DNA from 3 places in the Pantoea sp. App145 genome. Region 1 is predicted to be linked to each of the others. Evidence: riboswitches for the same ligand, from Rfam matches in the RefSeq annotation. Region 1 holds a riboswitch; each other region holds the start of a gene.
What was found. A riboswitch is a leader RNA that binds a small molecule or an ion and turns the genes downstream of it on or off. The one in region 1 is predicted to bind fluoride.
Positions count from the first base shown of each region.

Region 2: another riboswitch for fluoride. It lies ahead of RCF31_RS28260 (DHHA2 domain-containing protein); the one in region 1 lies ahead of crcB (fluoride efflux transporter CrcB).
Region 3: another riboswitch for fluoride. It lies ahead of RCF31_RS24275 (cation:proton antiporter); the one in region 1 lies ahead of crcB (fluoride efflux transporter CrcB).

Region 1 is NZ_CP133290.1:3,054,639-3,057,721, forward strand. It holds gene RCF31_RS13955 (nucleoside hydrolase) at 1-855, opposite strand, end outside; fluoride riboswitch at 990-1,065, shown strand; gene crcB (fluoride efflux transporter CrcB) at 1,157-1,534, shown strand; gene RCF31_RS13965 (sugar phosphate isomerase/epimerase family protein) at 1,642-2,457, shown strand; gene RCF31_RS13970 (alpha/beta hydrolase) at 2,454-3,059, opposite strand; gene RCF31_RS13975 (glutathione S-transferase family protein) at 3,071-3,083, opposite strand, start outside.
Region 2 is NZ_CP133294.1:364,052-367,134, reverse strand. It holds gene RCF31_RS28265 (DUF2913 family protein) at 340-936, shown strand; fluoride riboswitch at 1,023-1,092, shown strand; gene RCF31_RS28260 (DHHA2 domain-containing protein) at 1,170-2,072, shown strand; gene RCF31_RS28255 (universal stress protein) at 2,076-2,501, shown strand; partial or broken gene eno (phosphopyruvate hydratase) at 2,518-3,083, shown strand, end outside.
Region 3 is NZ_CP133292.1:288,255-291,337, reverse strand. It holds partial or broken gene RCF31_RS24285 (hypothetical protein) at 1-43, shown strand, start outside; gene RCF31_RS24280 (hypothetical protein) at 193-504, shown strand; fluoride riboswitch at 688-758, opposite strand; fluoride riboswitch at 1,181-1,244, shown strand; gene RCF31_RS24275 (cation:proton antiporter) at 1,395-2,618, shown strand; gene RCF31_RS24270 (universal stress protein) at 2,630-3,052, shown strand.

The sequences.
Region 1 (3,083 bases):
GCGCTGTGCACGCAACCCGGCGAAAGGGTCATGACGAGAGGCGAGGGCGTTCAGGCGGCGCAGCGTTTGGCCGCTGCTGATGCCCTCGGTCACCACCCGTACCGGCGCTTCCGTCAGGTGGAAAGCATGCGGCAGCGCCAGCCAGGAAAGGGTCAGCGTGTCGTGCAGCGCCATGCCATCAAATCCTTCTTTCTCCAGGCTATACGCCAGATACGGACGGCAGATGGCGCTCAACACCGGCTGATTGAGCTGCCGCACTTCTGCGCCGGTAATCAACACCTTATGGGTGACATCCAGCGGCACCACCACCACTGGCAGCTTTGATGCCAGCACCTGATCGGCGGCATGCGGGTCCTTCCAGATATTGAATTCCGCGAAAGGCGTGACATTACCGCTGTGGCCGTCGGTGCCAAACGCACCGCCCATAATCACCAGTTCTTTCACCAGCGGAATAATATCCGGTGCCTGATTAATCGCGCTGGCGATGTTGGTCAACGGGCCAATCGCCACCAGGGTGATGGCGTGTGGATGGGCGCGCACGCTGTCGATAATAAATTGCACTGCGCTGGGGGCCTGGTCGCTATGGGGATTGGTAAAGGCATCGCCCAGACCATCTTCGCCATGCAGACGCGCCGGTGCCGACGGAGCCAGTGCCAGCGGGCGTGAACAGCCGCGATAGACCGGCGCATCAATCCCCATCTTCTCGCAAAACAGCCTGGCATTTTTTACCGCCTGACCCACCGCAACATTGCCAAACACCGTGGTGATGCCCAGCAAATGCTGAGTGCGCGCGGCATAGGCCAGCGCAAAGGCGTCATCCACGCCGATATCAGTATCAAAAATCAGGGTGCGCATTGGGATCTCCAGTTCGTTTTCTGGCAAGGTAAAACAAAAATGGGTGATTGCGAAGGTGCTATTTGCGGGGCCTTTTATCCAACACCTTGTTGCCAGTCACATATTGTCTGCCAGTATCAGCCAGCGTATTATCTTCCCCCTAAGGTGATGGCGTGCCACCTTCCCCAACCGCCGTTCTGGCAACAGACGGCTGATGACGCCTGACAACACTCTTATCCCTGCGCGGGAGACGGCGGTGTGTCAGGTGTTTTTCTGTCCTGCCGCGGCCCTGCGCGTTTCTCATCTCAGGAGCTACACATTTATGTTGAAATCGCTGTTGGCCGTTATGCTCGGTGGTGCTATTGGCTGTTCACTGCGCTGGTTGATTTCTCTCCGCTTTAATACGTTGTTTCCCAATCTACCGCCTGGCACCTTGCTGGTGAATCTGGCGGGTGGGTTTATTATTGGTGCTGCGATGGCATGGTTTTTAAAGAATCCTCACCTCGACCCGGTATGGAAATTGCTGATTGTCACCGGCCTCTGCGGCGGCCTCACGACCTTTTCCACCTTTTCAGCCGAAATTGTGGTGCTGTTGCAGACGGGGAAATATTTCTGGGCCATGTCGAGTGTGATGGTGCACGTTATTGGTTCTTTACTGATGACGTTCGCCGGATTTGCCGTGGTCAATCTCTTAGGATAAACAGCACGCTTGAAATAACCATTAAGAGGTAGATACTGGTCAGAGTTCTGTGCGCGTGACGCACAGAATTTGTCACCGATTTATCCGGACGATTAAGGAGCCCGTTGATGAGTAGTCACCCCAAATTCCTTAACCTGGTGTTGTTAAACGGTGAGCCAGAACAGAAATTGCGTGCGGCGCGTGCGGCTGGCTTTGATCAGGTTGAAATCTGGCGTGAAGATGTACAGGCCAGCGCACAGGGGACGCTGGCGCTGGCGCAATTGGCCGCAGAGCAGCAACTCCGGTTTACCAATTTGCAGGTATTACGCGACTTCACCGGTGCGCCGGATCGTGAACGTCTGCAAAAGCGCGAAGAATTGCGTCAGTTTATTCAGATTGCCCAAGCGCTGGGCTGCGACACCATTCAGGCTCCGGCTACCACGCGGGAAGATTGCCTGGCCGATCGTATCGATGAAGATCTGCGCTGGATGGCCTCGGAAGCGGCGCGTCATAAGATGCGAATTATGTACGAGCCAATGGCGTGGTGCAGCGTCGATAACACCCTGCCGCTGGCGTGGGAGCGGCTGCAACGGCTGGATCAACCCAATATCGGTCTGGTGGTCGATCTGTTCCACATCTGCGCCCTGGGGGGCGATGCGGCGCAACTCGATGGTATCCCCGCCGATCGTATCTATGAAGTTCAGCTGTGCGATATGGCGGTGCTGCCGCCGCAGAATAACGACGCCATTATCGATATGGCACGCCACCAGCGTTTACTGCCTGGCGATGGTATCATCGAGGTGGAGCGTTTTGTCGATAAGTTGAAAAGCGCGGGCTATAACGGCCCGGTCGGCATTGAAGTGTTTAACGATGCATTAAAAGCGCAGCCACCGGCTGTGGCTGCACAACAGGCCTGGGCAGCGCTGAATCGCTACTGGCCTTAATCCTGCAAGCATTGGGCGATAAAGGCGGCGGCTTCCATTGCGCCCTGCGACGAAATGGTATGACCGGTGGTCGGTTCGAAGCGAGTCTCCACCGTCACACCGGCAGATTTCAGGCGCTGCGCGGCAGATTCGCTTTCGGTCCACGGAATCACCCCGTCAGCATGGCCGTGAATCAACAGGGCGGGCGTATGCGGCTGCGGTGTCAACGCGCCATCGAACGCCAGACGGCCCGAGAACGCCACCACGCCCGCCAGCGGATGGCGGCCTGCTGCCAGCGCATCGAGTGCCATGATCGAACCCTGCGAGAATCCCACCAGAATCACTTTATCCCAGGCATCGGTAAACCCATGCTGCGCCATCAGCGGTTGCAGCGTGGCATCAAACGCGGCCCGCGCTTCACGGATCCGCGCCGGACGATTTTCCGTGGTGACGCCGTTCAGGCTGAACCACTGATAACCCATACCGTGTTCGAACGGCATCGGGGCATTCGGCGAGGCGAACGCCACATCCGGTAACACGCTGGCCCAGTGCTGGCCAAGTCCCGCCAGGTCAGCGCCATTACTGCCAACGCCGTGGAGAAAAATCACTAACGCTTTTGCCATCTTGCTGCTCCTTAAAAACCGTAT
Region 2 (3,083 bases), on a different replicon from region 1:
TAGTTCAGTTCGGCAGCATATTGACGATAATTTCAGGTCGGTTTTGTGCTCGCCTTCTTAACTTGTTGTGTCCAAAAGTTCATGGGGCAGGTTATTAGCGCCGTCGGGTCCGCCCGAAAATAAAATGCAAAGCAGCTCGATTATGATGCTGGAGGATAACCTGATGCCAGAATGAAAATAATGGACAGGTGCAACAAAGATCCCTTTTTAACCTGCTATCTGCAGGGGGGGAACCGCCCAAAAGCAACAAATTAGATACAAGCTATTTACATTTTAGGTGAGTTGTACTTCACTAACTCTCAACGGAATAATCATGGATTACAAGGAGATGTTGCGGTGATGACGCAATCCTTAACCGAAAAAACCGGGCATCTGGCATGGTGCGCACTGATCGCTCTTGAACTGGCGAGACATGATGGGTTGATCAGCTCGGAATCACAGGAAAATGTATTCCTGACGCGCTGGCTGGCCACTGCGCTGAAGCAACATCGTTTTCCCCGTGAAGTTGCCAGTGATATCCAGTGGTTGTTGAAACAGGGCCGGGCATTTGGACCCGCAGCAAAACTGCGACACAAACTCGATTATCTATGGCGCTCCTGTACGGGAGAATTGTCCCAGCAGAACGACCTGTTCCGTCTGACCTACGCCATTGAAACCGCAAAACAAATGCAATGGGTCTATCGGGTGCTCAGCGACAGAGAATGGTCAGGGCGTAATACGGTGGTCACCAACGGCGAACTCGACGCGATATATCTGTCACGATCCGGACTGGACGTTTCCTTCGATGCTGACGGTGGACAGATTGCGCCACTGATGGCACGGCTAACCGGCAATGTCGCGGGTCTGGAAAAAATACTGCATCGTAGCGGCTGGCGCAGTGAAGTTTGCCAGGAAACGCAAACGCCTTTTCTCTTCCAGCTGATGACCCACTCATAATTATGTTATCAATCCAGTAGTTAGCCGCGAACTCTGTCGCAACAGCCAACGAATCGGCTGACAAATAAATTCACCTGTTCTAGACTGGCCTCAAAGGTGATGGCGTTCCACCTTCTCACAACCGCCCCGTTCGGGGCTGATGACGCCTGATATGACTCTTAATGACTTGAGAGGTATGTCAGGCTGATCAGAATTCACCCAGCCCGCATACTTCCTGCTGCGGGGATACTCCTTTGATACATGTTACAGGCCATATCAATCCTGACAGTGATGCCATCTGTACGGCAGTGGTTACCGCTCACTGGTTAAACCGGCAACATCGTCCCGCTCACGCATGGCGTGCGGGTGAGGCCAATCGGGAAACGCGTTTTATTTTCGCTGAAGCAGGCTTGCCCCTGCCGGAACGACTCATGCTTCCCCTGGCAGGCAAGGATGTCTGGCTGGTCGATTTCACCGAGCCAGCTCAGGGGCCGGACGACCTGGCTCAAAGCAACGTTACCGGCATTATCGATCACCACCGGCTCGGCGGTTTGGTCACCCAGCTGCCGCCAGAAGTGTGGATAAAGCCGGTAGGGAGCAGCGCTACTGTGCTCTGGTTACTGATGGATGAAGCCGATCGTAACAGTCTGGCCTCATCACACGCCATTCTGCTGCTGGGGGCCATCCTCAGCGACACCGTGAATCTGAAGTCGCCAACGACGACGGAAGAGGATATTCGCACCGTTACCCAGCTCTGCGTTCGAACCGGCATCAACCGTAAAACCTTCGGTCGTCATTTATTGAGCGCGAAAACCGACCTTGCCGGACTGTCACCCCAGCACCTGCTTGAGAAGGACCTCAAAGCGTTCGTGATCGCGGGTACGGATGTTCGCATTTCGCAGATCGAAGTGATGAACCAGTCTCAGGTTTCTCATCTGATTACCGCACTTTGTGAGGAATTGCAGCATCAGGTCACACAGTCCGGGGCTGGGCTGGGTGTGCTGATGGTGACAGATATCACCGACAATTTTTCCACGCTCTATTTTGCCGGTCGGGCACTGAAAGATGTCGGGCCCTGCTCACTTCCGGGGATGCTCAGCAGGAAAAAACAGCTGTTGCCCTGGCTTCATCATCATCTTGAACAAAGCCGGGGGTGAAGCATGAAATCTTATACCCATGCGCTGGTGCTGGTTCACGACCAGCAGGATGGCGCGTTGCTGCTGAATCATGCTGCTGTGCTGGCACAGCAGACGGGAATGAAAATCACGCTGGCACATATCAGCGAAGACTATCGCGAAATGAATTACGTATCCGACAGCGTCATGGATGACAAGGTTTCGCAAGACATTATCAGGGCGAAATCATGGTTGAGTGAACTGGTCAAGGCCGCACCGGTGGTGGTTGATACCTGCGAGCTGGTAACAATCAACCGATTCGAGGATGTGGATCAATGCATTAAACAGCGGGGTATTGACCTGGTGATTGCCGGACACCGCAATCGTTTCATGGGGTTACTGGCCTCACGCTCACTGGAATACATCAATCATTTGACGGTCGATGTACTTATCAAGCACACCCGTAGCTGAACCGCAGGAGAGAAACATGAATTTTAACATCGACAGAATGACTGCGCGTGAAATTCTCGATTCACGCGGTAATCCGACCGTTGAGGTCGAGGCATTTACCACTGATGACCAGAGCCTCCGTCCCTTCGGGGGCCAGTACCGGAACCCGCGAAGCCCACGAACGACGGGACGGCGAGCACACGCGTTATGGTGGAAAAGGCGTGCAGGATGCGGTGCAGGCTGTTTGCGAAGAGATCAGTGCAGCAGTAGCCGATATTGATGTGCGTGAACAGCGTGTCATTGATAACGTCATGCTCGAATTGGACGGAACAGAAAACAAAAGCCGGTTAGGGGCCAATGCCATTCTCGGCGCATCGCTGGCCGTTGCCAGGCTGGCAGCGCTGGCGACGCGTCAGCCGCTGTATCGTTATCTGGGCGGGCTGCGTGCTAATCTGTTGCCGGTTCCCTGCATGAACATCATCAACGGGGGTGTCCATGCCAGAGGGCAGGGCGCTGACTTTCAGGAATTTATGATAGCCCCGCATGGTGCTGCGAGTCTGAAGGAGGCGGTGCGTCAGGGCAGTGAAGTGTATCAGGCTCTCC
Region 3 (3,083 bases), on a different replicon from region 1:
CGGGGAATACAGTTCGTTCCTCCGGGTGTTTGTGGATCCGGTCGGCCATCGTGCTGGCATCGCTGACGGACAAAGACATTGGTGAGGTTATGCGCCGCCACGGCATGCAGTCCGCCCCCGAAGGTGAGGGGAAACGTGCAGACTGAACCTGTGTCATGATGGTACCTCTGTAAACCGGAGGCGGTGTAGTGTATGTGCAGACGACGGGCTAATGATGCGGGGATGGCGATGGAGACAGGGTTGCAGACTTCTCAGTTAAGTTTTGAACAGCGGGCGCTGGTCTGCCTTCTGCTGATTCTGCTGGTCATCCTCTGGTCCCGACTGGTGATGCGATTCCTTAACTGGCTGAGGGTAAAACGGCTTAACCGGGAGGGATACCGACTGCACCTGTATACCGGGGAAGGACTGCGGCAGGAGAAATTCATCCTTGTTGGCGAGACAGTCATGGCGGTTATCCTGTCTGTCGCCGCTGTCTGGCTGTTTGATACCATCATCCCGATCTGAATTCACAGCCTTCAGAAAAGGTCTCTTCACCGCCGTGCGCAGGCAGGCCTGATTAACGTCTGATTCTCTGGCAGTTCCGCTGCCGCCATAACGGAAAACCTTTTATGACATACCCTGCTGATAAAGCATGCAGGCCACTGAACAAACGGTATGAGCCTGACATGCCTCAAATGGATAAAATGAGACATACCAGGCGTCATCAGCTCCCAGGGAGGAGCGGTTGGATAAGGTGGAATGCCATCACCCTGAATTCAGTTTCTGATACTTTTTACAAACTGGTAATCGTTTTGTGGCAATTTTTTACCCGTGCCAGAAAACGGGAGTGAAGGATTGGAGGTACATAAGAGCCCGAACAATACTTGTTGTGCCAGAGTAATTCCAATGAAGTTTATGAGCATCCGTAGTGTAACGGTGCCAGTGATAACAAATTCTGTCGCGCCCTTCAGAAAGACCTGATTGTGTGCCCACGGCAGGAAAATTATGCCAGCATGACTCAGTAAGTTCAGATAACAATAATTATTATGTTCATAATTCAGAAAATTTTTTCAAAGAATAATTTTTTAAACCTAAAAATATGAATACTTTCATTGCGATAAGATAATTTTCCTTTGCTTTTTTGATTAATTAAGTGCATGTCAAAGATTATTTTCAACAGATCCCGCGAGTATCTGCTAAGTTGTAATAAGGAGATGGCATTCCTCCCTTAACCGCCCGCAATGGCTGATGATGCCTACACGATATGATGCTTTCTGACTTGTCAGAAAGTCTGTGTGTGGGAGACATCATGAACCAGTCAAACAGATTCGTACTTTCCCTGAGTCAGCATTCATCAGAGCGATTCCGTCACTCTGCTTCCTGTGACATTCGTTCAGATTTATATGGTGAAGCTTATGACTGAAATATGGTTTCAGGCAGCCCTGTGGCTGGGGCTTGCCTTAGTCGCGACGCTTCTGTCAATTTATCTGCGTATAGCCACGGCATTGTCTGAGATTGTTGTGGGTACTATCGCGCAACTCTTTATTGGGGCATTGCTTGGCGCGACAGTGCTCGCCGGCAATTCCAGCTGGATCCAGTTTCTTTCTGGAGCAGGAGCGATACTCCTGACTTTTCTGGCCGGAGCGGAACTTGACCCCGGGGTATTCAGAAAGCAGTGGAAGCAGGCATTATTCATCGGATTAATTGGCTTCTTTGTACCTTTCCTGCTTTGTGCAGCAGTGGCGTATTGGGGGTTTGGATGGACGCAACCGGCAAGCTGGCTGGCAGGAATTGCAATGTCAACGACTTCAGTAGCCGTAGTTTATGCAGTAATGCTTGAATTAGGATTTAATAATTCTGAATACGGAAAAACCGTTCTGGCTGCATGTTTTGTCAACGATCTGGCCACAGTTATTGCACTGGGTATAATTTTCGCCCCCTTTACTATGAAAACGGTGGCATTTACCGGTGCAATAGTTGCAGCAGCCTTTATTCTTCCCTGGCTGACTCCGCGGTTCTTTCGACGTTTCGGGGAACGACCTTCAGAGCTTGAAGCAAAATTTCTGATGTTATGCTTGTTTGGATTAGGGGGGCTCGCCACCTGGGCTGACAGCGAAGCTGTACTGCCTGCATATCTGATAGGCATGGTGCTTGCCGGCACTGTCGGAAAAGACCATGCGCTGATTCGTCGCCTCAGAACGCTCACATTTGGATTGTTAACGCCATTCTATTTTATAAGGGCTGGTTCACTGGTCTCCCTGCCCGCTTTGGTGGCAGCACCAGGAGCATTTTTAACATTATTGGCAGTAAAAATGTGCGCCAAAATGGCAGGTGTATATCCTCTGAGTCGCGCCTATGGTTCCAGTGCTCAGGAGGGAATGTACACCACTCTTTTGATGTCTACAGGTCTGACATTTGGGACGATATCAGCGTTATTCGGTTTGTCACACAAACTTATCAATGAATCACAATATTCCGCTCTCGTAGCAGCTGTAATAGGTAGTGCAGTTATTCCTACACTAATCGCGAATGCATTTTTCCTACCCAGACATTTACTACCTGATGATGAGGAAAGCAGTAAAGCCGTGAGAGAAGACAACACAGCCCGACGATCAATATCCGGGAAACATCAGATTTGAAGGAGAGCCTGATGATGATGAAAGAAATTCTTATTGCTTATGACGGTTCTGACTCTGCACGTGCGGCACTGGATTACTCATGTGAACTGGCGAAAAAATTCGGCAGTCACATTCATGTTATTGCTGTCTGTCAGCCACCAGAGTTTGGTGGCGAAGTTGAGTTACAGGATGTGGTAAAAAAAACGCAGGCCCATTTCAATTCGATGCTCAAACACCTGAAGAATCACCACTCAGAGCTGGGTAGTGATACGAAATTCCGAGTCGTGACCGGACATCCGGCAGAGCAGCTGTTGCGATATGCTGACGGCAATCAAATAGATCATATTGTGCTGGGACACCGCGGTTACTCACTGTTTGAGCGCTGGCTCCTGGGTTCGGTGGCAAGACAGGTTATTGATCATGCAAGGTGCCCGGTGACAGTGATACGGCAATAATATGCATGAGATCATTCATTGATAATGATAT